DNA from 4 places in the Paenibacillus sp. FSL W8-0194 genome. Region 3 is predicted to be linked to each of the others. Evidence: riboswitches for the same ligand, from Rfam matches in the RefSeq annotation. Region 3 holds a riboswitch; each other region holds the start of a gene.
The links. Region 3 has a riboswitch for cyclic di-AMP ahead of MKY58_RS05480 (TrkH family potassium uptake protein). Riboswitches for the same ligand answer to the same signal wherever they lie in the genome.
Positions count from the first base shown of each region.

Region 1: another riboswitch for cyclic di-AMP. It lies ahead of MKY58_RS19355 (alpha/beta hydrolase); the one in region 3 lies ahead of MKY58_RS05480 (TrkH family potassium uptake protein).
Region 2: another riboswitch for cyclic di-AMP. It lies ahead of MKY58_RS10950 (3D domain-containing protein); the one in region 3 lies ahead of MKY58_RS05480 (TrkH family potassium uptake protein).
Region 4: another riboswitch for cyclic di-AMP. It lies ahead of MKY58_RS22530 (hypothetical protein); the one in region 3 lies ahead of MKY58_RS05480 (TrkH family potassium uptake protein).

Region 1 is NZ_CP150205.1:4,248,524-4,254,615, forward strand. It holds gene MKY58_RS19350 (helix-turn-helix domain-containing protein) at 39-1,478, opposite strand; gene MKY58_RS19355 (alpha/beta hydrolase) at 1,552-2,376, opposite strand; cyclic di-AMP (ydaO/yuaA leader) riboswitch at 2,549-2,709, opposite strand; cyclic di-AMP (ydaO/yuaA leader) riboswitch at 2,782-2,983, opposite strand; gene MKY58_RS19360 (hypothetical protein) at 3,347-3,754, shown strand; gene MKY58_RS19365 (helix-turn-helix transcriptional regulator) at 3,709-3,930, shown strand; gene MKY58_RS19370 (helix-turn-helix transcriptional regulator) at 3,932-6,092, opposite strand, start outside.
Region 2 is NZ_CP150205.1:2,448,773-2,454,864, reverse strand. It holds gene MKY58_RS10965 (PspA/IM30 family protein) at 1-414, opposite strand, end outside; gene MKY58_RS10960 (NADH:flavin oxidoreductase/NADH oxidase) at 517-1,539, opposite strand; gene MKY58_RS10955 (polysaccharide deacetylase family protein) at 1,757-2,578, shown strand; gene MKY58_RS10950 (3D domain-containing protein) at 2,666-3,301, opposite strand; cyclic di-AMP (ydaO/yuaA leader) riboswitch at 3,330-3,484, opposite strand; gene MKY58_RS10945 (amino acid ABC transporter ATP-binding protein) at 3,667-4,389, opposite strand; partial or broken gene MKY58_RS10940 (amino acid ABC transporter permease) at 4,376-5,029, opposite strand; gene MKY58_RS10935 (transporter substrate-binding domain-containing protein) at 5,196-6,002, opposite strand.
Region 3 is NZ_CP150205.1:1,283,030-1,289,121, forward strand. It holds gene MKY58_RS05475 (type II CAAX endopeptidase family protein) at 1-1,464, opposite strand, end outside; cyclic di-AMP (ydaO/yuaA leader) riboswitch at 1,725-1,865, shown strand; gene MKY58_RS05480 (TrkH family potassium uptake protein) at 1,928-3,271, shown strand; gene MKY58_RS05485 (TrkA family potassium uptake protein) at 3,318-3,986, shown strand; gene MKY58_RS05490 (cation:proton antiporter) at 4,003-5,265, shown strand; gene MKY58_RS05495 (LysR family transcriptional regulator) at 5,359-6,092, opposite strand, start outside.
Region 4 is NZ_CP150205.1:4,919,386-4,925,477, reverse strand. It holds gene MKY58_RS22545 (MFS transporter) at 1-259, opposite strand, end outside; gene MKY58_RS22540 (helix-turn-helix transcriptional regulator) at 397-1,239, shown strand; tRNA gene MKY58_RS22535 (tRNA-Leu) at 1,378-1,460, shown strand; cyclic di-AMP (ydaO/yuaA leader) riboswitch at 1,924-2,127, shown strand; cyclic di-AMP (ydaO/yuaA leader) riboswitch at 2,237-2,412, shown strand; gene MKY58_RS22530 (hypothetical protein) at 2,590-2,982, shown strand; gene kdpA (potassium-transporting ATPase subunit KdpA) at 3,252-4,928, shown strand; gene kdpB (potassium-transporting ATPase subunit KdpB) at 5,030-6,092, shown strand, end outside.

The DNA of each region.
Region 1 (6,092 bases), 3.0 Mb from region 3:
TGCTGCCGTTGGAAACGGAAGAAAAAGGACCATGCTATTTACGACATCAGCTCCTGGCGGATGTTCTCCAGGTCCCTTTTCGTCGGAATGGTCGAAATCAGAACGGTCGGCACGCTCGTCAAGGAGACAGGCATCGTGCTGATCACGAAATCGATCTGCTGCTCCCGGATGATGTCATCGGTCAGCCCGTGCAAAATCGAGGTTTCGATCGTCAGGTCGTCCCCGATTTCCCGTTTGATCAGGTTCGCGACGTAATGGCGCACCGAAAACTCCTCGCCGATGATCAAAAACGCCTTTTTGCTTTTATAACGGAGGCTTGCGCTAACCATAAACGTCAGTTTGGTCAAATGATAGTCGTTGTACATGAGCTCGGGAAAACTCCGCTGCCATTGCCGCATGCATTCCGATACCGCCGCATAGATCGGCTGCTCTTTGTCGCGGATATACCTGGTCAGGTGGCTGTGCGAGACGGCCATCAGCTCGGGAATGGCGTTATCGATGCGCAGCTTGTCCATGAATTCCCGGATTTCGGCCAGAAAACGGGAGCTGGCGTTCAGCGCCGGAAATGCGTTTTCCAGAATCGAAATGAGCAGGCCGGACATCCGGCTTTCTGCATCGTCTTCCTGCTCTGAAGCAAGGGCCCTTCCCCCGAATACAGGGAACCCGTCCTTGCCGTGATACTGGCTCAAGCTGAACATCGACTGCAAAAAATAAACCTCTTCGCGGGGCAACACGATGCCGTACGCCGCAGCCAGCTTTTCCGACATCTTCAGGACCGGCCCGAAAAACGGATGGCGTTCCCATGCGTAGCTTCCGCTTTTGAGCGCAACCCGGTGCCCCTGCTTGACCCTTTCGAGCACGATCGCGATCAGGAACGACAAACTCCGTTTTGCGTTCAAAAAATAAATCATTCCGTTTTCCCGCTCGATCTCGGCCACCCAGCCGTCCAGACGCGCGTAATCGGCATTCGAAAAAGGCCATCCGGTGTAAGGATAAGCCTCGGTAAACAGTTTCCATAAAAAATAGCGCACGTGGATTTCGTTTCCTTTCAGCGCCGGCGCCGAATACGTGATCCGCAGCTGAAACGGGCGCAGTTCGTCCCGGTTTAGCTGGATGATCCATTTTTTGAACGAAGAAAAGCTCATATACAGCTCTTCCGCTACCTCCTCGGCGGAGGTGTTGCCGTCATGCATGAACAAACGCTGCATCAGGCGGAAATACGGCGTTTCCCGAAGCAGCGGTTCCAAAACTTCCTGAATGCTTGTCCCATGCCGGTCCCGGCGGAACATGATGCCCTTCCCCCTGGATACCTCGATCTGCATGGACGGGGGCAGCAGGGGGACGGCGGACTCGACGATCTTACGGACGGATTTGTCCGATACGCCCAGCTCGCTTTCCACCTCTGCGAACGTAAACCACCGTTCTTCCCGGTCCAGCAGCTTCAGCAGCGATTTCAGCTGTCTGTATTCCTTATTCATGTCATCACCTTTGCCGGATGCTTTCCGCCGACCCTAGCGGCACATCCCTCATTGTTGCCGGCGGAAGCCGTTTTCAGCCCGAATGCTGCTGCTCCATCCGGAAAAGCTTTTGGTCGATCAAAAAATTGAGCAAAATGCGGTTAAATTCCCGCGGCTGGCACAAATGGCTCGGATAAATCGCGTCCTCGATCACCGCTTTCTGGGCGCAGGCGAACCGCTCCACGGCCTTGTTCATCTGGTTGACGAACCATTCGCTCTGCCTGCCGGCCACGCATAACACCGGCATCCGCAGCCGGGACAACACCGGATCGATATCCGCCTTAAGCAGCGCCATCCGTTGTTTGATCGACTCGGTCGGCCGTTTATGAAACAGCTCGTTCCTTAAAATGCTGTAGGCCGGAATCCACCTGTGATACGTTACGCGCAGCGACCGGAGAAAAAACTCGGCAGGAAGATAATAGGAAATCCAGCTGCACGCCTCCAGCAGCTTCCAGATGCCGTTTTTCGTGCCGAAAGGGCCGCACGGCCCGTAAAAATAACTGTCCACCAGCACAAGCGCGTTGACGCGGTCCGAATAGGTTTCCGCGAATTTTTGCACCAGCAGGCTGCCGCTCGAGCAGCCGACCAGCGTTACCTTCGGCAAGCCGAGCTTATCCAGCAGCTCTTTCAGGTCCCTGCACTGGGTGTCGACGATTTCCTCGACTTCCACATTCAATTTACCCGAATTGCCGTAACCTCTCAAATCGAGGACGATGACCTTCGCCCTTTTGCTGAAATATTCCACTTGAGGCTCAAAACTATGATGAGATGAAAGATGTCCGTGAATAAAGACGATCGGCACCCCGCTGCCATGCGTCTCGTAATATAGCGACGTTCCATTCACTTGTATGTTAGGCAACTTCCTTCTCCTCCCGCTATGCATGGTCTGTCGATGTGTTTTTTATATGTGGGTCGAACATTCGTTAACGTCGGCAAAATGCTCATGTCAAAAAAAGAAGCACGGAAAGAGGAACCCTCTTTCCATGCTTCTTCAGGCAAGGCAAAATAAACCTTGCTTGGCATGTATAAAAGCAGCCTCTCTTCTCACGCTTACGAGGTTAGCTGTCGGATTCGGACCAAGAGTAGCCCTACTCGAATGCGATTTCAAGATTCACCCCATGTGACGAACGGTTGGTTGTCACGGCCGGTTCCCCCGTTTTCCGCCGGAACGGAAATTCAGCGATCATAGACATTCATGTTATTTTTTCGCACAGAAAAACACAGAGCGGATACCCTGTGCTCGTTGACAACTCACAGTTTCACTCCTCTCTCCTAGCGACGCTTACGAGGTTAGCTGTCGGATTCGGGCCGTGAGAGCTGCCCTACGGACGGAAAGCTGATCCAAGGCAGCCTCTTCATCCGATTCACCCCAAGCAGCCGGCTATATCCATGAAGACTCGGAATGCATGCCGGTGCCGATGTGGTTCCCCCGCTTTTCGCGATTGAAAATTCAGCGTAATCCATTCATGAACCAAAGATTTTTCATAATGAGTTGAATATACGCCTGAGCCGACGAACTGTAAAGGTTGGTTACAATAGAATTCATGGCCTTTTTTATAGCTTTTGCCGGTTTCCGGCCCCTGATCCTGCCCAATCATTCATTTACAACCGATAGCTTCCGTTTCCTTGATTTATACAACGTTCATCTTGTTATAACCAGGCGCTCTTCCGAGATCGATACAGAACTTGGCGGGAAAAATGAATACCTCCCCATCAGCCATATAAGAACTCCTTCGTACCAATCAGAACTATTCAAAGCCTTTGAACCGCTGCTACGATAATGGTGTCATAAGGCATCTTCATTCCATGGATCGCAGGGAGGTGAATGATTGAACAACAATAAAAGAGGACATCACGGATTTATCCATGAGGTCGCAAAGAACCGTTATCTGTATCTGCTTGCGCTTCCCGGCATGCTGTTCCTGCTTGTCTTTGCGTATACGCCGATGCTGGGACATTTGCTTGCCTTTCAGAATTACCGGCTTTCAGACGGTCTATTGGGAAGTCAATGGGTAGGATGGAGAAACTTCGAGTTTTTCTTTTCAACCAATGACTGGCTGCGCGTCACATGGAACACCGTATTTTTGAACGGGCTGTTTCTGGTGTTCGGTCGATACCACATTCACGATCCAAGACTATCCGTCGAAGCATCGCCGACCACATCGAGTTGTCCGCCAAATATTCCCGTCAATTGTTTCTCGACCATTACGGAATGTCGCTGTCCAATTATATTTTGAATATGCGGATCGAAAAGGTAAAGGAATTGCTCACGGAGACCGACATGAGCGTTGCCGAAATCGCGCAGCAAGCCGGGTTTCAGACGAAAAGCCATTTTTTTACCGCCTTCAAAAAAGCGACCGGCATGACGCCGGCCCAATATCGTTGCCGGCAGATGGACGAGGCGAGCGGTTGATTCACATCGCCGATTCCACGTATTCATCCGGCTTGATGCCTTCGTACCGCACGAAAGCACGTTTGAAGGAATAGACGTTTTCGTACCCTACCCGGCGGGCGATATCGTCCATCCCGAATGTTTTCTCCCGCAGCAGCTCCTTGGCCGTTTCCATCCGGAGCCGGCATAAATAGTCGTAGAAGTTGATGCCGGACACTTCCTTGAAGATTTTGGAGACATGGGATACCGACATGCCGCATCTTTCCGCCAGCTGCTTCAGCGAAATGTCGGCGCTGGTATAGTTCTGGTTCACGAATTGAAGCAGCTCGCTGCCGACGGCAAGCGAAGGCGAAGTATTGGCATAGCGTTTCCGTTCGCAAATTAACGTGCCGACCTCAAAAACGTAGCTCCACATCCCGCCGATGTCCCCCGCTCCCGCCCGGCTCGCGAATTGCTTGGCGTATAGGCATGTGTCCAGGTTCAGCTCATGCAGCACCCTCAGCATCGTTTCCATCAACAAGGATACCAGCTTGGTTTCGCTCGGTTCGGGCAGCCGCCGCTTTTTGTTTTCCTCGCTGATTTCGTGCAAGATTTGCATCGTCGTATCCAGGTTGCCGATTTTCAGGTTATTGATCAGCTGAACCTCCCAATCGGTCGGATAATAATAATCGACGCCGGGCTGAATCTCCTCCTTCTGCACCGGGAGATGCTCCCGCGCGAAGAGGGTATACTGCAGGCTTTCGTTGGCCGCATAATACGATTTGCTGATGCCGACCAGCCCTTTTTCCGCCGTGCCGCATAAAACGTCTGGCTGAAAGCCGCAGGCCAGCCCGATCTCGCCCGCGATTTCGGCCGCGATGCTCTCCAGCTCCCCTTCGCTGCCAAGCGGCTCGACGGAAGAAAGAATGAGCGCTTTGTCCGCATTGGTCACCTCAAACAGCTCGTACGCGAGCCGGTGACGGCTCATCGCCTGTTCCACGATCACGATCGTCATCATTTCGATTTTCCGGATCCGTTCCATGTCGGACAAATCGCGGAGTGCATGGAAACTGATCAGCAGCGTGCAATAAAACATGTCGTCGGTATAAGCGATGCCGAATTTTTTCAGCCCGTTCACCTGCTGATCATCCGTAAAATACCCTTTCAGCAGGCGCAGAAACAGGTTCGATCTCGCGGCGCTTTCGTAATCCTGCATCGATTGCTGGAGGTTTTTGTTTTCGAGCAGCAGCCGGTCAAACGATTTTTCGATATAGCTGTATTCCGAGCCGGAAATTGGGGCGCCGCCCTTCCCGTCTTCCATCCGGACCACCGCAGACAACTTGTTCAGCAGGGCGCCGAGCGGGCGGTAGCTGACCTTGGCCAGCAAAAAGGCCATGCAGGCGCCGAGGACGACGGAAATCGCAATCGCAAGCAGCGAGCCGACAAGATTGTTGATGCCGATCACGCTGCTGTCGGTATAGGTAATCGTGTACCGCAAATCGCCGGCCTTGGACGGCAGCTCAAACGCATAACGGCCCGAATCGGCCTGAAGGTCTCCAGGCGCGCTGCGCGTTTGGCGGTAAATCAAGGCGCCATGCGACGACATGACGATCTCCTTGGATTCGATCCCGGCAAAACGATGCATATAACCGGAAAAGTAAGCGCTGTCAATAAAAAGGACCAAAACCGCGCGCGGATGGTTGACGACCTCCAGGCTTTGCAGCACCGGAATGACCCGCTTGCCGCTGCCCCATAATTTCATGTCCACAGGCGGCATGATCTTGAAATACTGCTGCTCGGCCAACGCGGCCTGAAGCTTCCGCTCCGTTTGCCCGTCGAATGCGGCGACCCCCTGAAAAAAGCGGTCTTCCGGATAAATGCCCCATGGCGTCAAAACCTGGCCTTTTTCGGGGAACACGACCATGCCGAAGGAGAGGATGCCAAGCGAATTGATATCGTTATCGAGACTTTTGCGGATCTCCAGCATCTTGAACAAGTCGAATTCCTGATCGTATACGTTCGTATTTTGCATCAGCTTTTTGACCCAGGCTTCGTTGCCCAGCATTTTGCCCATGTTTTTCAGCTCGTTCAGCTTATTGTCGACGAGATCCGCGATCCGGCTGGCATCGGCCGCCTGTTTTTGGCGCTGCTGTTGTTTTTCCTCCATCATGTTCCGCTGCACGTTAAGCGAGCTGAATACGATG
Region 2 (6,092 bases), 1.2 Mb from region 3:
CGTCTCGCGCTTGTTTTTCATTTCGGTCAGCTGTTTGCGCATTTCGTCCAGCTTGTTCCGAAGGTTGTCGGCAGCAGCTTTGTTTTGGTCGTAGCTTGCTTTGTATTCCGCCATTTTTTGTTCCGCGGCTTTCTTTTCTTCCAGGGCGCGGCGCGCCAGTTCCACGTTTTGGGCCTGTGCGGCCGTATGGGCTTGCTGGGTGCGCTTTTCGACGAGCGCTTGTTGTTCTTCGTAGAGCTGCTTGAATTTTTTCTCGATCGCGATTTGCGCGGCTACCGCTTTCTCCGCATCCTCAAGATCTTCCGTCATATCGCGGATGTATTGGTCGGTCATTTTCACCGGATCTTCCGCTTTATCGATAATAGCGTTAATGTTGGACATCGTCAGGTCGCGTAATCTTTTAAAAATTGCCATCGTGTCATTTCCTCCTAAAAGGTTTGAGTTTGTTCTTTATGATATTCTTTTACGGCGCAAAACCGAAGTCGTTTCAAAAATCGAAAAAATTTTTTTCGCTGCTCAGAAACCGCGAAGGTACTGTTTCGGAATTTTGGCGCTGCCCTCCAGCGCCTGCGAAGCATGCAACGCCCAATAAGGGTCCTTCAGCATGCCGCGTCCGACCGCGACCAAATCCGCCTGCCCGTTCAGCACCACGTTCTGGGCATCCTCGAAACCTTCAAGCCGTCCGACGGCAATGACCGGCACGTTCAGCTTTTCCTTCAGCTGTTCGGCCAGATTCACTTGGTAACCGGGACCGGATTTCGGCCCTCCGTTGGAACCGACCGGACCTTCCCCACCGGACGACACGTGAAAAATATCCACTCCCGCATCCCGGTAACGGCGGCATACTTCGGCAATGTATTCTATGCCGTATCCCCCGTCGACGTACTCCTGCGCAGAAACGCGCATAATGACGGGCATCTCTTCGGGCACCGCCTCCTTGACGGCTTTGACGACCTCTTCGCCAAAAAGGGGCAAATCCTGCCCGTAGGCATCATCGCGCCGGTTCGTCAGCGGGGAATGGAATTGATGGATCAGATACCCGTGCGCGCCGTGGATTTCAACCGTGTCGAAGCCCGCTTCCACGGCCCTTCTCGCAGCTTCCTTATAAGCCTGCACAAGTTCCTTTACTTCTTCGGTGGTCAGCGCTCGGGGGGTGCGGTATTTCTCGTCAAAACGGATCGCGGAAGGCGCTACCGGCGGGTTCGCGTCTTCGGCTTTTCGTCCGGCGTGCCCCAGCTGAATGCCGATCCGCGTGCCGTACGTATGTACTTCGTTTACGATTTTGCGGTATGCGGGGATCTGCTCGTCGCTCCAAATTCCCGTATCCCGGTTCGTGATGCGCCCATCCGGATGCACTGCCGTCATCTCGACGATGATCAGTCCTGTTCCGCCGACCGCCCTGGAAACATAATGCACAAAATGCCAGTTGTTAGGAACGCCATCTTCAGCCTGTACCGAATATTGGCACATCGGAGGCATCACGATCCGATTTTTTAATGACAATCCCTTTAATACGTAAGGTGTAAATAAATCCGCCATGCTTAAGTCTCCTTTCAGCGAGCTTTAGTCTTGTGGTTATGCCTATATCTTGCTCAACAGGACAAGTTTGCACACATTATTATACACCTTCGGCCCGGAATGTTGGCAATATGCGGCATGGATTTGGCCCATCCATCATAATTCCTTCCAATTCGGGACATAACAGTAGAGACCGTTTCATTTATGAGCACACCGCCGAAAGGAGCCGATTACCGTTATGAGAAACGCCTATCTCGGCAAAGCCTGTTTGGGGCTGCTTCTGATCAGCCTCCTTTGCCCAGACCCCGGCCTTCAAGCGGCAAAGCTGACAGAACCCTCTCCCTCCCATCCCGCCAAGGAAACCGGCGCAACCAGCCGGGCGGAAAAAGGACAGGAGAACCAGACGCTGACCTTGGGTCAGCTGATCAAAAAATATCCGGATACGTTCAAAATCCACGGCCCCCGCGTCAAGCAAATCGCCCTCACGTTCGACGACGTCCCGGATCCCCGGTTTACGCCGCAGGTGCTCCGCATCTTGTCCGAAAACAAAGTGAAAGCGACGTTTTTTGTCGTCGGCAGCCGGGCCAAAAAACACCCCGACCTTGTCGCCCGCATCGTGCGGGAGGGACATGTCATCGGAAATCATTCCTACAACCATCCCCAGTTCCACAAGTTGACCATGTCCGAATACATGGACCAAATCATCCGAACGGAAAACATTTTGTACGGCCTGACCGGCTACAAGCCGAAGCTCATCCGGCCGCCTTACGGGGACATTACCGAAAGCCAGCTGCGCTGGGCCAAGCGGGAAGGATACAAGATCGTGAACTGGAACGTGGATTCGCTGGATTGGAAAGGCATCGGCAAAAACACCGTCAAAAAAAACATCATGACCGCGGCCGGGCAAGGCTCCATCATCCTGCAGCATGCCGGAGGCGGAAGCACTTCCGATTTGACCGGAACAATCGAAGCCTTGCCGGAAGTCATTCGAGAACTGAAGCAAAAGGGATACACGTTCGTGACCGTGCCGAAGCTGCTGAAAATCCAAAAAGACAAATGACGGCTTCAACCGCAAAACAGCCTCCGCGAATTCATCGCAGAGGCTGTTTTAGCGTTCCGGTATATTGGCAGATGACGGGATGCCATCTTATTTAATGAAATACAGTTCGACGTCCTGGAAACCGAAGTTGCTGACCGACTGAGGGCTTCCCGGCACGAAAATGTCGATGCGGTTGCCTTTGATCGCGCTGCCGGTATCGCTGGCTGTCGCCACGAATGCTTTTTTCGGAAGGCCCGGGAAGCTGTGCCCCGTTACGAGCACTTTCGTGCCGAGCGGAATGACGGACGGGTCGACCGCGATCGTGCCGAGCTCCAAGGGGTTCCCGAAATAGTCGACGGCTCCCCATTTGCCGTTTTCGCTGGCGGCCGAGGAATATGCCGTCGCTTTGACTTTCAGCGTTTTGTTGTAAGCGAAGGTCTTGCCCCAAGCTTCGACGACTTTTTCGCCGGAATCGACGTTAAGCGATGCTGAAATCGCCACCGGAGCAGGATCGGCATAGGCTTTCATCGTTTCGCTTGCAGGTATGTTCAGCTTCAATCCGGCGTAAATGTTGGTTGCCGGTATGTTCGGATTTGCGTTCATCAATTGGTTCAGGTTCACGCCGTATTGTTTCGAAAGCGTATAGTAAGTGTCGCCTTCCTTGGCTACATGGACGGAATCCGCATGGACCGGCACGGCCTGTACCGCCAATGCAATGCCCAGCGCCGCTGCAAAAAACTTCATTTTCATAAATCTCTTTTTCATAGTTCCTCCTTAAAATCCTTCATGCCTGCGAGGTTAGCTGTCGGGTTCGGATTGAGGAGACAACCCTACGATCGAATACGATTCACCCCAAGTGAACATGGTGATTCACGGTGGAAATGGTCCCCCGCACTTTTCGTTCCAAAGTTTTGGCTCATTCAATATATCACAATTTTGTAACCTGTGCGCATGAAAATGTTACCAAATTGCAATCTCCCACCAAAAAAGTGCCATTATCAAGGCGTTTTCGCGCAAAAAGATTTCGAAAAAAATGAAGCAAAAGTTACAATCGCACAAAAAAAGCCCCGGGCAGCAAACGAAGCCCGAAGCTTGAAAATATGGGATCTCTATAGTACCTTGCTCAAAAAGTCTTTGGTTCGCGGATTTTGCGGATTGTTGAACACCTCGGCAGGCGTTCCTTCTTCCATGATTTTACCGCCGTCCATAAAGATAATGCGGTCCCCGACCTCTCTGGCGAAGCCCATCTCGTGCGTCACGATGACCATCGTCATGCCGCCTTCGGCAAGCTTTTTCATGACCTCGAGCACCTCGCCGACCATCTCGGGATCCAGCGCCGACGTCGGTTCGTCGAACAGCATCACGTGAGGCTGCATGGCCAGCGCCCGCGCGATGGCGATCCGCTGCTTCTGCCCTCCGGAAAGCTGGGAAGGATAAGCATCCTTTTTGTCTTCCAGCCCGACGGTCCGCAGCAGGTCCATCGCGATTTTTTCAGCTTCGCCCTGCGGCATCTTTTTCACTTTGACCGGAGCCAGCGTAATGTTTTGCAGCACCGTTTTATGCGGGAACAGGTTAAACTGCTGGAACACCATGCCCATTTTTTCGCGGGTCAGGTTGATGTTATGCCGTTTTCCGGTGATCGACTCGCCTTCAAACATGATTTCGCCGCTCGTGGGAACTTCCAGCAAGTTCAGGCAGCGGAGGAAGGTGCTTTTCCCCGATCCGCTCGGGCCGATGACGACGACGACCTCCCCCTTCGCGATTTCGATGTCGACGCCCTTCAAAATCTCCAGTTTTCCGTACGATTTATGCAGATCTTTAACGGTGATCATCCGTTCTCAACCTCCTTTCGAACAAACCAAGCAGCTTGGAAAGCAAAAACGTCATGATGAAATAAATCACGGCGATGATCAGCAGCGGTTTAAGGTAATCATACGTGATGGTGTTGACGGCCCCGGCTTGATACATCAAATCGCCGACCCCGATAAAGGACACGATCGAAGATTCTTTGATAATGGTAATGAATTCGTTGCCGATCGCCGGCAGCACGCTTTTAACAGCTTGTGGAAGGACGATATGCCTCATCGTCATGGCTTTGCTCATCCCGAGCGAACGGGCGGCTTCGGCCTGCCCTTTGTCGACGCCTTGAATGCCCGCCCGAAAAATTTCCGCCAAATAAGCGGAGCTGTTGATCGTTAACGTAATCGCGCCCGACTCAATGGCTGAAAATTTGATGCCGAACGAGACGAGCCCGTAATGGATGATGAACAGCTGCACGAGCATCGGCGTTCCCCTCAAAAACTCAACCCAGATGGATCCGATGAAGCGAAGAACCCGAATCCGGGACATCCGCAGCAGCGAAACCAGCATGCCGAGTATAAAACCGCAAAAAACGCCGATGACCGCAAGCAGCAGCGTGTATTGAACTCCCGTGAAGAAATAGGAGCGATACGTCCAAAAAATATTAAAAATGTCCATGTAACGGTCTGTTCCTCCTTATATTACTGGGACCGGAGCCTATTAAGCAGCACGGAATCCCTCATAGATTCGACATGCCGCCGGCACCCCGGGGCAGAAAAAATAGCGGAAATGGCTTCCGCATATTTTTCCTCCGTGCCTATTTATTATGTCGCCGAATTTATTTTTGCGCGGCGAGGTCGCTTGCCTCGGATACGAATTGATCGATTTTGTTTTCCGATTTCAGGCGGTCCAGCGTTTTGTTGATCTGGTCGAGAAGCTCTTTGTTGCCTTTTTTCACGCCGATGGCATAACCGTCTTCTTCGTATTCCGGCACGGCTTCGGCAATCGTCAGACCTTTGACGTTTTTAATGAAAGCTTCCGCAACCGGCTTTTCCATGATAGACGCGTCGACGCGGCCGGAGTTCAGCTGCATGATGATGTCGTTGATTTTGCCGAGGCCGGTGATTTGGGCCCCAGGAATGGATTTGGCGATATCTTCCTGGATCGAACCGGTCTGGATGCCGAAGGATACGCCCTTAAGCGAGTCCATCGTTTTGTATTTGTCTTTGTCTGCTTCGCGGACGACGACGGCTTGCTGCGCTTTATAATAGTTGTTGGAGAAATCCACCTGTTTTCTGCGGGTTTCGTCCGGGGTCATCCCGGAAATGACGAAATCGACGCGGCCCGTGGACAATTCGCCGAGCAGCGCTTTGAAATCCATGTCCTTCACTTCCAGCGTCGCGCCCATGTCGGAGGCGATTTCTTTGGCGATTTCGATGTCGAAACCGACGATCTGGTCTTTGCCGTCAATCATTTTGTGGAATTCGTAAGGCGGAAAATCGGCGCTTGTTCCGAGAACGATCGTTTTCCCTTCCGTTTTGCTGCCGGTTTGGCCGGCGTCCTGCTCGGACGATTTATTGCCGCAGCCGGCGATCAAACTTCCCGCCAACACCAGGCATACCGTTAAAATACCCCATTTTTTCATGATCTATCTCCCCTTGTTCTTTGTCTTTGTTTGATTGGATTAACGCTAGTATGGACTTGATGGCATGTCGCAATCAGCTTTCAGAAAACA
Region 3 (6,092 bases):
GAACAGCAGCCCGATGACCGTCAGTTCGATCGGACGCGTAATGACGGGGTAAATCGGATAAAGCGTGTGTCCGAGCGCCCAAATCAGCGTCGTGATCAGACAGGCGGCAAACGTGCTGCGCAGCAGCTTTTTCAGCATCGGAATGCCGAACAGGCGGTAGACCGCTTCCTCGGAAATGCCCGCCATCCACGCCATAATCGGCAGCAGCCAAGGATATAACATGTTGTACGGCGATTGCGTGGCATCGGTCGTCGACCAGCTGTGGATCGTTTTGTCGAGCACGATGTAAATGACGGACTGGACGCCCATCAGAATAAACGCCCATAGGTACCCGGTGTACATGCTGTGCAGCACGTAAGGCCCGTAGCCGGGTTCTTTGGCTTTGGCCCAGGCATTGATGCCGGCTTTGCGCCATAATCCGTCCCCGCCCACGAGCGAGAAGTACAAAAGGGCAGCCATCACCAGGTTAAAGAAGGTCTGGAAACCGAGCATGAAGACAAGGCCGAAATTCGAAACCCCCTCGCCTTGAAATACCGGCAGCATGTTGTACGTGCTGAACGTGGCGACCGCAAAATAAAACACGCTCAGGAAAATGCCCCTCTTGAACGACGTATGGGCCCGGGTCAACGCGCTGTATACGATGGCCAGTACGCCTAGCACGAACGTCAGCAGACCGTAGCCCAAGATGGTCAGCCATTTGGCTTTGGACGTTTCCTTTTCGACGTAGGCCGCATGCGCCTCCGGCACGCTAAAGGTCTGTTCGAAGGAATGAACTTTCCCTTCCTCGAACGTCAATTTGACTTGAAGGCTTGAACGGCCGATCGCCCGGTTCGGGTCGGTGTATACGAGTCCCGCCTCGTTCTCTTTGGTCGACAGCTCCAGCTTGCCCGGGTCGTGACCCATTTGCTGCAGCCAAGGTGCGGCAAGCTCTTCTTTTTTCTCCAGCGACAGGCCGCCTTCCACGATTTTCAGCTTGGTTTCGCGTTTGGTTTTATTCGGGTCCGCCATGGCCGCGGCATAATTCGAATAGCGGGGCGTAACGGAAAAAGCGACGACCTTGCCCGAATTCATATGTACGTCGATATTGGCGTAACCTTCGTTTTGGCGTTCGGCCAAACGGACGCGGAACACGTCGTAGGGATAACTTTTTTCAAACGTTTTGTTGTATTCGTTCAGCAGCTTTTCCCGCGACAAATAGCCGTATAGATCCGAGTTGGACTGGTACGTGATGACCGCGTCCTTGCTCGGGTCCGGCTCCAAATGCAGCGTGTTTTGCATGAAGGCCTCCGCGGCGCGTTGGGCCTCCGCCTTGCTGATGACCTTCGTGTTTTGCTGCTCCAGCGTTTCCGAGGCGGTGGAAGGGAGAATCTGGAACAAGACGAATAAAACGAGTCCGATGACCGCAAAAATGCCCAGCCATTTGTAATTGGCTTTGAGCCGCAGCGGTTGTCCGACGGGATTCATGAAATGCCCCCTTTGTTTGGATTGTAAAGATATATACCTAGTATAAACGTAAACATAGCATACGATGTCCCTCGAAAGCCAGTTTTCTCCCTCATTGGCCGTGAAAAAATGATGAAAATCGTGGAAAGTGATTGTAAACGCGAGAGAAAGGCAGACTTTTATGAGATTTGCGATGCAATCGGGCCGTATTCCCACGTATTCATTCGAATAATGGCTTTGTGATGTAAAACGAATAGGATTATAATCTTTGAAGCAAATGAATAATCCGTACGCCGAATTTCGATATGAAAACGGGGGAACCATTATTTTGGGGTGAATTTCGCTTTTATCCATAGCGAATAGGGCAACCTGTGCATGCCCGAATCCGTCAGCTAACCTCGTAGGCGTTATGCAGCAGGAACCAAACCGAAAGGCATTGGATTTCCGATGCTTTTTTTCTTTTGACTTTTTTAAAGAGGTGACTATGTTGACAGCGAAAATCAGGTGGTTTCGATTGGCTCCCCCGCAAATTCTTGTATTGGGGTTCGCCGGCATTATATTGATCGGAGCCATACTTCTCACCTTGCCGATTTCGAACACGACGGGCAAGCCGCTCCGGTTCATCGATGCTTTGTTTACGGCGACTTCGGCGACTTGCGTTACCGGTTTGGTTGTTAAGGATACGGGAACGTTTTTCAGCACCTTCGGACAAGTCGTTATTATGCTGCTGATTCAGGTCGGGGGGCTCGGTTTCATGACGATGGCCACCTTGTTTTCCCTCGTGCTGAAGCGGAAGATTTCGCTGCGCGACCGCCTGATCCTCCAGGAAGCGATGAACCAGAACACGATGGAGGGCATCGTGCGGCTGATCCGGAAGGTGCTTATCTTTTCGCTCGTGATCGAAGGCTGCGGAGCGGTTTTGTTCGCCATCCGCTGGTCCTTTGACATGCCGGTCGGCCGGGCGGTGTACTTCGGGATATTTCACGGGGTATCGATGTTCAACAACGCGGGCTTCGACCTTTTCGGCCATTTCAACAGCCTGACGGGGTATGTGTACGATCCGCTCGTCAATATCGTCGTCATGTTTTTGATCGTTTCGGGCGGGATCGGATTTATCGTCATGTCGGACCTGGTGGATTACCGGCACAAACGGAAGCTTTCGCTGCATACGAAAATCGTGCTGTCCATGACCGGGGCGCTGATTCTGATCGGGGCGATCGTCATTTTCGTTTTCGAATTCACGAACCCGAAAACGCTCGGTTCCTTGAATTGGGGCGGCAAAATTCTTGCGTCGTTTTTCCAATCGGTCTCGCCGCGGACCGCGGGGGCCAACACGCTGGATCTCGCAAGCATGCGGCAAGCGTCCCAGTTTTTCATGGTCATCCTGATGTTTATCGGCGCATCGCCGGGATCCACCGGAGGCGGGATCAAAACGACCACCTTCACCATTCTGGTCGGCGCGGTCATCGCCATGATCCGCGGACGCGACGATATCGTGCTTTACCGCTACCGCCTGGCGCAGGATCGCATCTTTAAGGCGCTGACGATCACCTTCCTCGCGTTGTTTCTGGTGGTCGGGGTGTCGATGGTGCTTTCGACGACGGAGGACAGCAACTTTTTGACCATTTTGTATGAAACGACTTCGGCTTTCGGGACGGTCGGGCTTTCGCTTGGACTTACGCAGCATTTGACGCTGGTCGGGAAAATATTGATCTGTCTCACGATGTTTGCGGGACGGCTTGGGCCGCTGACCCTGGCTTACGCACTTGGCCCGAAAAAAGGCAAAGAGCTGTACCGGCATCCGGAAGGCAAAATCATTATCGGCTAGTTTCAAAGAAAACAGAAATTGATTAAATAAGGAGTATCAGGAGAGAATGAAAACACAGCAGTTTGTCGTCATCGGTCTGGGACGTTTCGGCTCCAGCCTTGCACTCGAGCTCGTCGATTTGGGATACGAGGTGCTCGGGGTCGATAAAAACGAGGAAGTCGTCAGCGACATGAGCGAATATTTGACGCATGCCGTCGTGGCCGACGCCACGGACGAGGAAGTCCTCAAATCGCTCGGGATCCGCAATTTTGACTGCGGCATCGTCGCGATCGGAGACGATATCCAGATGAGCATCCTGGCCGCGATTTTGCTGAAGGATTTGGGCGTGCGCACGGTCGTGGCCAAGGCGATTTCGGTGCTTCACGGGCGCGCGCTGGAGAAGCTGGGCGTCGACCGGGTCATTTTTCCGGAAAAGGACATGGGGATCCGGGTTGCCCATCAGCTTGTGACGCCGAACCTGCTCGACTACATCGAGCTGTCCAAGGAATACAGCATCGTCGAAATGAAGGTGCCTGAAAAACTGGACTGCAAAACGTTAAACGAAATCAACACCCGCGCCAAATTCGGCTGCAGCATCGTAGCGATCCACCGCCAGGGAAAAGTGATCGTCGCTCCGACCGCAATGGATCAGCTCCGCGCCGGCGACATTATGGTGATCATCGGCGCGAACGACAACATCGACCGGTTCGAAAGCGAAGCCGTCAATGCAGACTAGATGGGAGTAAGTTAACGTGGAAACCCAGACGACCGAAATCATTCATCATATTTTAATCCTGCTGCTCTTTATCATTACCGTCGGGATGTTGGCCGGAAGGCTGGCATCCTGGCTTCGTTTGCCGGACGTTGCCGTGTTTATCATCGCCGGCATGGTGCTGGGGAGAGGTCTGCACCTGATCCATGCGGAAAGCAGCTCGCTGATCAATCAGTTTATTTTGACGGCCGGCTCGGCTTTGATCCTGTTCGATGGCGGCCGGAACCTGAGCTTTGGCGGACTGCGAAAGGTTTGGATCACCCTGTCGCTATTGAGCGTCCCCGGCGTAATTATTACGACAGGCATCGTGGGCGCCGCGGTGCATTTTTTGTTTGGGCTCGATTGGATCGTTTCGTTTCTCGCGGCCGCCGTCATTGCCTCGACCGACCCGGCTTCGATCATTCCCGTCTTTAAACAGGTGAAAATCAAGGAACGGGTCAGGGAAACGGTCGAAAGCGAATCGGCGTTCAACGACGCGACCGGTTCGATCCTGACGTTTTCGCTGCTTGCGGCGGTTACGGGAGGAAAGGCGCTGCAAGCCGGGGACATGGCTTGGGAATTCGTCAAAACGGCCGTCGGCGGGATTGCCGTCGGGGCGGTCGTTTCGGTCGTTCTCACCTATTTGGTCGCCCATTTCCGCCTCGGCGTGTTAAAGGACTATACGACCATCGCGATGCTCGTCGTTGCACTTTCTTCCTATTTAATAGGGGACATGCTGCACGTCAGCGGATTTATGGCGACGTTTGTCGCCGGGCTGGTCTGGGGAAATGCGGACACGATGGGTTTGTCGATGGACGACAAGCTGGAGGAAACCGGGGCTTTTGCCGACAATACGAGCATCATGATGCGGATGCTGATTTTCATTATGCTCGGCAGCCAGGTGGATTTTCAGGCGCTCGGCGATTATTTCTGGCCTAGCTTTGCGGCGGTCCTGGTGCTCATGTTCGTGGCCCGACCGCTTACCATCCTGCTCTGCGCGCTGCCTGACCGGAAGGTCAAATGGACTTGGCGCGAGCTTCTGTTCATGATGTGGGTACGCGAGACGGGGGTCATTCCCGCGGCTTTGTCCGGCATGATCGCGGGAATGGGCGTGGCGCATGCCGGGGCGATTTCGGCGATGACGTTCATGGCGATCATGCTCACGATTTTGCTTCAGGCAAGCACGACCGGCCTTGTCGCCCGCAAATTGGGGCTCGAAATCAAATCTGACGGCCAACCCGCATCCGCCGGCTCAAAAGCATAGAACGAGAGGTTCGCCGCTCAAAAAAAGCTGCTTCCGGCCGTAACGAAACGACGGCGGAGAGCAGCTTTTTGGTGTGCAACAGAGGTTAGTTTTTTATGAATGATGCTGCCGGGCAAGTTGGCCGAAGATCGATTTCGTTTCTTCCACCCAGCGTTTGGCGCCGGCGCTGAGCCCGCCGTTGTCGGGATAAATAAGCGAGGTCGTACGCCGCGTTTCCTTCAAATCCGGGACATGGATCGTGGCGAGATCGTTATCCTCGAGCAGCTGGCTCCGCAAATACGATTTCGGCAGCAGCGCGGCGGCCTTGCAGGCCGGAAGCAGCCGGACGATCGCTTCGAACGAGTCCATCTCCATCCGGATGTCCGGCACGACGCCGGCGCGATGAAAAAGATCGTCGGTCAGTTTACGGTACCAGGTTCCGGTTGAGAATATGATCATAGGAAGGCCGTGAAGCATGTCCATGCTTACGTCATCCTTTTCGAGCAGCGGATGGCTTTTCGGAAGCACCAGCTCCAGATGGTCGTCGAACAATGCGGTGCAGCGCAGCCCGGGTTCCTCGATGGAAGAGGCGACGATGCCCGCGTCAAGCTTTTTGTCGCGCACGGCGGAGACGATTTCATGCGTTTTGCCCGTGATCAGCTTCAGCTCGGCCGTCGGGTGTTTTTCCATGAACGCGGTCACGAGCGGCGGCAGGGTCGTCTGCAGGGTGGTGAGGCTGGCGCCGAGCGTAACGGAAATTTGATCGTCGCCTTTGTATTTGGAGATCATTTGCATGAATTTGAGCTTTTGCTGCCGCTGCTCCAATGCGAAGTTGTAGGCGGTTTGCC
Region 4 (6,092 bases), 2.4 Mb from region 3:
AGACGCGGCGCGCTCCCAGTTTATCGGCTAGCCCGCCCATCGAGAGCAGGAAGCCGGCAAACACGATCGTATACGCATTGACGACCCATTGGAGGCCGGAAATCCCGCCGCCAAGGTCGGCGCGGATCGCGGGCAGCGCGACGCTGACTACCGTCGTGTCCAGCAGCACCATAAAGTATCCGATCGACAGTCCGAGCAGCAGCAGCGCTTTAGCCGGCTTCCAGCGGCCGTCGGACTGGATGTTCATCGCTTTTTCCAAGACAATCCCTCCGTAAAGGCAAATTCGGCAGTCATCGCCGTTACCGGGAAAGTGTATAATGGTTCTTATCATGGGACTAGATGAGGGTTTATCCTAGGAGAAATTCTCCTAGGGAACGGGAAGGGGAGGAGAAGCACTTGTGGGAAAAAGCGGATGGGGAGCGTCTTCGGGAGCTTGCCCAGTTTTTGCGGACCCGGCGCGCCCGGATGACGCCGGAGCAGGCCGGATTGAAGGTGGAGGGGCGCAGGCGGACTCCGGGACTTCGGCGCAGCGAGGTGGCGCTGCTTGCCGGCATCAGCGTCGATTGGTATACGTGGCTGGAACAGGGCCGAAACATACAGGTGTCTTCCCAGGTGACGGAGAGCATCGCGCGCGCCCTGCAGCTTGATGCCGATGAAAAAAAACATCTGTTTCTGCTTGCTTTGCAGCAGTATCCCCCCGTTTCGGAGGAGGCTGCCGCGGAAATTACGCCGGCGCTTCAGCGGTTTCTGGACCTGCAGGGAACAAGCCCGGCTTACGTGACCGACCAGCGCTTAAACATCGTGGGATGGAACCGGATCGCCAGCATGGTGTATGGAGAATATGAAACGATGCCGGCAAGGGAACGCAACTCCGTCTGGCGTACGTTTACCTCCCCGGATGTCCGCAGCCTGCTCCGGGAACGTTGGGAAGCCCATGCCCGGCACCGTCTGGCGCAATTTCGGGCAAACTACGCCAAATTCGCCGGGGATCCATGGTGGACGGACATGATCGGGGAATTAAACCGCGCAAGCGAAGAATTCAGGGCGTGGTGGCCGCGGCATGACGTCTTAAACGGCCCCGAAGGGAAAAAAATCATTCATCATCCGGCCGCGGGCAGGCTCGAATTCGAGCAGGTTTCGTTTGTGACGTCCGACGACCCGGGTTTGACCGTCACGATCAACGTTCCGACGGCGGAAGGCGATACGGTCGCCAAGCTGGGCAAGCTGTTGAAGGAATGAACGGGCTTTGGTCCACGGCCCGTTTTTACGCAACGGATCATATATTCCCTGGGATCGGACTGGATAAAAGAAATAAGCTATTTACATATCGTGATAATCGGTGTATAATAACAGAGTTGCTGCAAAAGTTAATATTATGCGGTAGTGGTGGAATGGCAGACACGCTATCTTGAGGGGGTAGTGGGCGTATGCCCGTGGAGGTTCGAGTCCTCTCTACCGCATTGACGATCTGACCGAGAAAATCCCTGTTTTGCAGGGATTTTTTTGTTGCACCGGGCAATGTTTCGCCATCCAAGCGTTCGTCCGTAAAAAGAAGCTTTTGCCGCCGCGGGAAATTCCATAGACTCACATATAACGAAAGAGGCCAATGCGGCCTCTTTTTTGTTTTGCTCCATTCTTTATGCTTTTAGGTCGCCATAGGGCAATGGTTCACGATTCGATTGGGCCCGGCCGGTTTGCGGAAAAAGGGATCCGATTCAAAGGAACGCAATAGAAGGGGCTTTCGAATCCATTGCCAAAAACGCGAAAAATAGAGAGCATGCGAGAGCTTGGCGCAGATAAAGACTTTTGTAAGCGGTAACCTGTATGCTAGGGTCGTCATTTTACGCGGATAACGATTTCGCGTCTCCTTTACATGCCGATGCACGCGGGTGTATGATTCAAATCGTAATTGAACATGTTTCCATTTTTAAATCGCTGAGTTTCCGTTTGAAGAAGCGGAAATCGGGGGAACCAATCGCGCGTCCCGTCGTCCGGTGTGAGAGTCGGAAGGCAGGGAGGCGCCGGGGTGAATCCTGCGAACGGATGCCATGGATCCGATCGCGGGTAGAGCGACTCTCACCGCTCGAATCCGTCAGCTAACCTCGTAAGCGTCGCCTGAGAGAGGAATGATGAAACTTGTGATCGATGAACATCGGCCGCAGGGGATCGGATGACCTCTGTGGTTTTTTATTGCCAAAAACGCAACGTTGCACAAAATGGATGAAAGTCAATAGAAACGTCTTTAACGCTGAATTCTGGCTTTGGCCGGAAGCGGGGGAACCAACGCGCCGTTTGCTTCCACAAGCGGATGGCGCCGGGGTGAATCCCTTTGTCCGAAAACCGGACGGGGGAAGGGCGACTCTCACGCCCTAATCCGTCAGCTAACCTCGTAAGCGTATCGGGAGAGGCCCCATTCGTCGTGAGCGATATTTCATGGCTTTCTTTGGTCATGGATGTTGGAAGCCGCGGGAAAGAATCCTCTTTCCTGCGGCTTTTTTTTATTCGGGTCAGCATTTCGGATAAGCATTTTTAATAAAAGGTGCGATTGTTGCGGATTGCCCGATCCAGAAACGAAAGGAGGCGAGAGCCGTGGAGGAGGAACTCATCGTCGTGACGGCCCCGAACGAGGCCGGGCGCAATTTTATCAAGCTTTTGATCTATCTCAAGCGGCCTTTCGCCGCGCTGACGAACAATGCCAAGGAAGAACGCGATCTGAAGAAGCTGGGCGTCTCCAAAGTCATCCGGCTCCATACCAACAACACGGAGGAATGGGTCGTGCCTGAGTGGCGGATCGGCCGGATTTTTATATTCGAAAACAGTTTGAATTTAACGTGCCGTTACTTGCAAATTTGCCGTGCTTGGACGCCGGATTCGATATACGTAATCACCCGGGCGCATCACTCGCCGGGCATTTACCGGGGGCTTGGCGCGGATCACGTCATTCACACGTTGAACGGCGAAGTCGGATTTTTGCTGAAATAAGGGATTTGACAAGGAGAGCGTTGAACCATGATGGATTTTTTAATGATTTTAACGCTTGCGGGCGTGTTCGGAATCTTTTTGCTGTTCCTCATGTGGTGCGGCCATGTCGTGGATGGGGGAGGCGAAGGCCGATGATCGTGGTTTTGGTGCTGACGGCGTTTGTGTTCGTCTACCTGGCGTATGCCTTGATCCATCCGGAACGGTTTTAGAAAGGCCGGGCGGAGCAGGCTTAGACGCCTTCGACCCGCTTATAAGAGGAGGAAACGATTTTGGATATATTGCAGATAGGCATCGTGATCGTGGTGCTGCTGCTGTTGGTCAAACCGGCAGGCAGTTATATTTACCACGTATTTTCTAACGAGGCGAACTGGACGGACCGGATGTTCGGTCCCGTGGAGGAGTTTTTTTATGCCGTCATCGGTCTTCGGAAACGCTCCGGGATGAGCTGGAAAACATACGCCCTAAGCATGATGGCGACGAACGTCGTGCTGGTGGCCGCAAGTTACGCGGCGCTGAGATGGATGGGCGGACTGCCGGCAAACCCGAACGGGACGGGAAACATGGAGGCGAGCTTGTCCTTCAACACCGTCATCAGCTTTATGACGAATACGAACCTGCAGCATTACAGCGGGGAAAGCGGCATGTCGTATTTGGGGCAAATGATCGTCATCACGATGATGATGTTTACGTCGGCCGCGTCCGGCCTGGCCGTGGCGATCGCTTTCATGCGGGGCATAACCCGCCGGCGGGGCGGACTCGGCAACTTTTTCGAGGATTTCGTCAAAGCCCATGTCCGGGTGTTCCTGCCGCTCGCGTTGATCGTTACCCTGGTGCTTGTGGGGTTGAAGGTGCCGCAGACGCTTGATCAGGCGGTGACCGTGAACACGCTTGGCGGCGCTGTGCAGCATATCGCGATGGGGCCGGTAGCGTCCCTGGAATCGATCAAACATCTGGGAACGAACGGCGGCGGATTTTTCGGGGCGAACTCGTCACATCCGTTCGAGAATCCGAGTCCGCTCACGAACGTCATCGAAATTTTAAGCATGTGGACGATATCGGCCGCGCTGCCTTACACGTTCGGGCGTTTCGCCGGCAACCGCAAGCAGGGCTGGATTCTTTTTTCGGCCATGATGGTGCTGTTCCTGGCGTTCCTGTCCCTGACGTACGTCTCGGAAAAAAGCGGCAACCCGCTGATCCATCAGCTGGGCATCGACGCTTCGCAGGGCAGCATGGAAGGAAAAGAAGTTCGTTTCGGCGTGGCGCAGTCCGCTTTGTTCACGGCGGTGACGACCGCGGCGACGACCGGTTCGGTCAATAACATGCACGATACGCTGACCCCGCTCGGCGGGCTGGCTCCGCTGGCTCAGATGATGCTGAACGTCGTCTTCGGGGGCAAAGGCGTCGGGCTGGTCAACATGCTGATGTACGCCATATTGGGCGTGTTCATTTGCGGCCTCATGGTCGGGCGGACGCCGGAGTTTCTCGGGAACAAAATCGAAAGCCGGGAAATGAAGCTGATCGCCGTCGCGGTCCTGGCGCATCCGCTGATCATTTTGGCGCCGACGGCCATTTCGTTCCTGACGCATCTCGGCACGGACGCCCTTTCGAATCCGCTGTATCATGGGCTCAGCCAGGCGTTGTACGAATTTGCGTCATCCGCGGCGAACAACGGCTCCGGCTTCGAAGGGCTGGGGGATAACACGGTGTTCTGGAACGTCAGCACGGGGCTTGTCATGCTTTTGGGACGGTATGTGTCGATCATCGCGCTTCTCGCCGTGGCCGGTTCGTTGTCGCGGAAGAAGCCCGTTCCCGAATCGATCGGCACCTTCCGCACGGATACGAAGCTGTTTGCCGGGATTCTGGTCGGAACGGTGCTCCTGATCGGGGCTTTGACCTTCCTGCCTGTGCTCGTGCTGGGGCCAATCGCGGAGTTTTTGACGATGTAAGGGGCCTGTCGAAATGGTTTGCAAACGGAAGCGATGGTTCGCTGGGAGCGTCCCATCGAAAAACGCATGTTAAGCGATGGATAAACGAGGTGGAGAAAATCATGGACGGAAAACGAAAAAGCATGCTGACGGGAAGCATCGTGAAGCAGGCGCTGAAGGACAGCTTCATTAAACTGAATCCGGTCGTCATGATGAAAAACCCGGTCATGTTCGTGGTGGAAATCGGAACGTTCGTCGTTCTGCTGATGGTGCTGTTTCCGGGGTATTTCAATACCGCCGGACGCACGGGTTTTAATCTGGCGGTGTTCCTGATCTTATGGTTTACGGTATTGTTCGCCAACTTTGCCGAGGCGCTTGCGGAAGGGCGCGGGAAAGCGCAGGCCGACGCCCTGAAAAAAACGAAAAAGGAATCGTCCGCGAACAAATGCGTCGGTTCCGAAATCATCGCGGTGAATTCCACGGAGCTGCGCAAAGGCGACATCGTCGTTGTGTCCCAAGGCGAAATGATCCCGGGCGACGGCGAGGTCATCGAAGGGCTTGCGTCGGTCGACGAGTCGGCGGTTACGGGGGAATCGGCTCCGGTCATGAAAGAAGCGGGCGGGGATTTCAGCTCCGTGACCGGGGGAACCCGGGTCGTGAGCGACCGGATCAAGGTCGTCATCACGAGCGACCCCGGCGAGTCTTTCATTGACCGGATGATCTCGCTCGTCGAAGGCGCGTCGCGCCAGAAGACGCCGAACGAAATTGCGCTTAACACGCTGTTGACCACGCTCACGCTCATCTTTTTGATCGTGGTCGTCACGCTGGCACCGATTGCCGAATATTTGGGCGTTCCGCTGGATATCCCGGTGCTCATTGCTTTGCTCGTCTGCCTGATCCCGACGACGATCGGCGGTTTGCTGTCCGCGATCGGAATCGCCGGGATGGACCGGGTGACGCAGTTCAACGTGCTGGCCATGTCCGGGAAGGCGGTCGAAGCCTCCGGCGACATCACCACGATGATCCTGGACAAAACGGGAACGATCACGTACGGGAACCGGATGGCGAGCGAATTTATTCCGGTCGGAGGAGAGGCGCTTGCCGAAACCGCGTACTGGGCCGCGGTCGGCTCGCTCAAGGACGGAACGCCCGAAGGGCGGTCGGTGCTGGAGCTGATGAACAAGC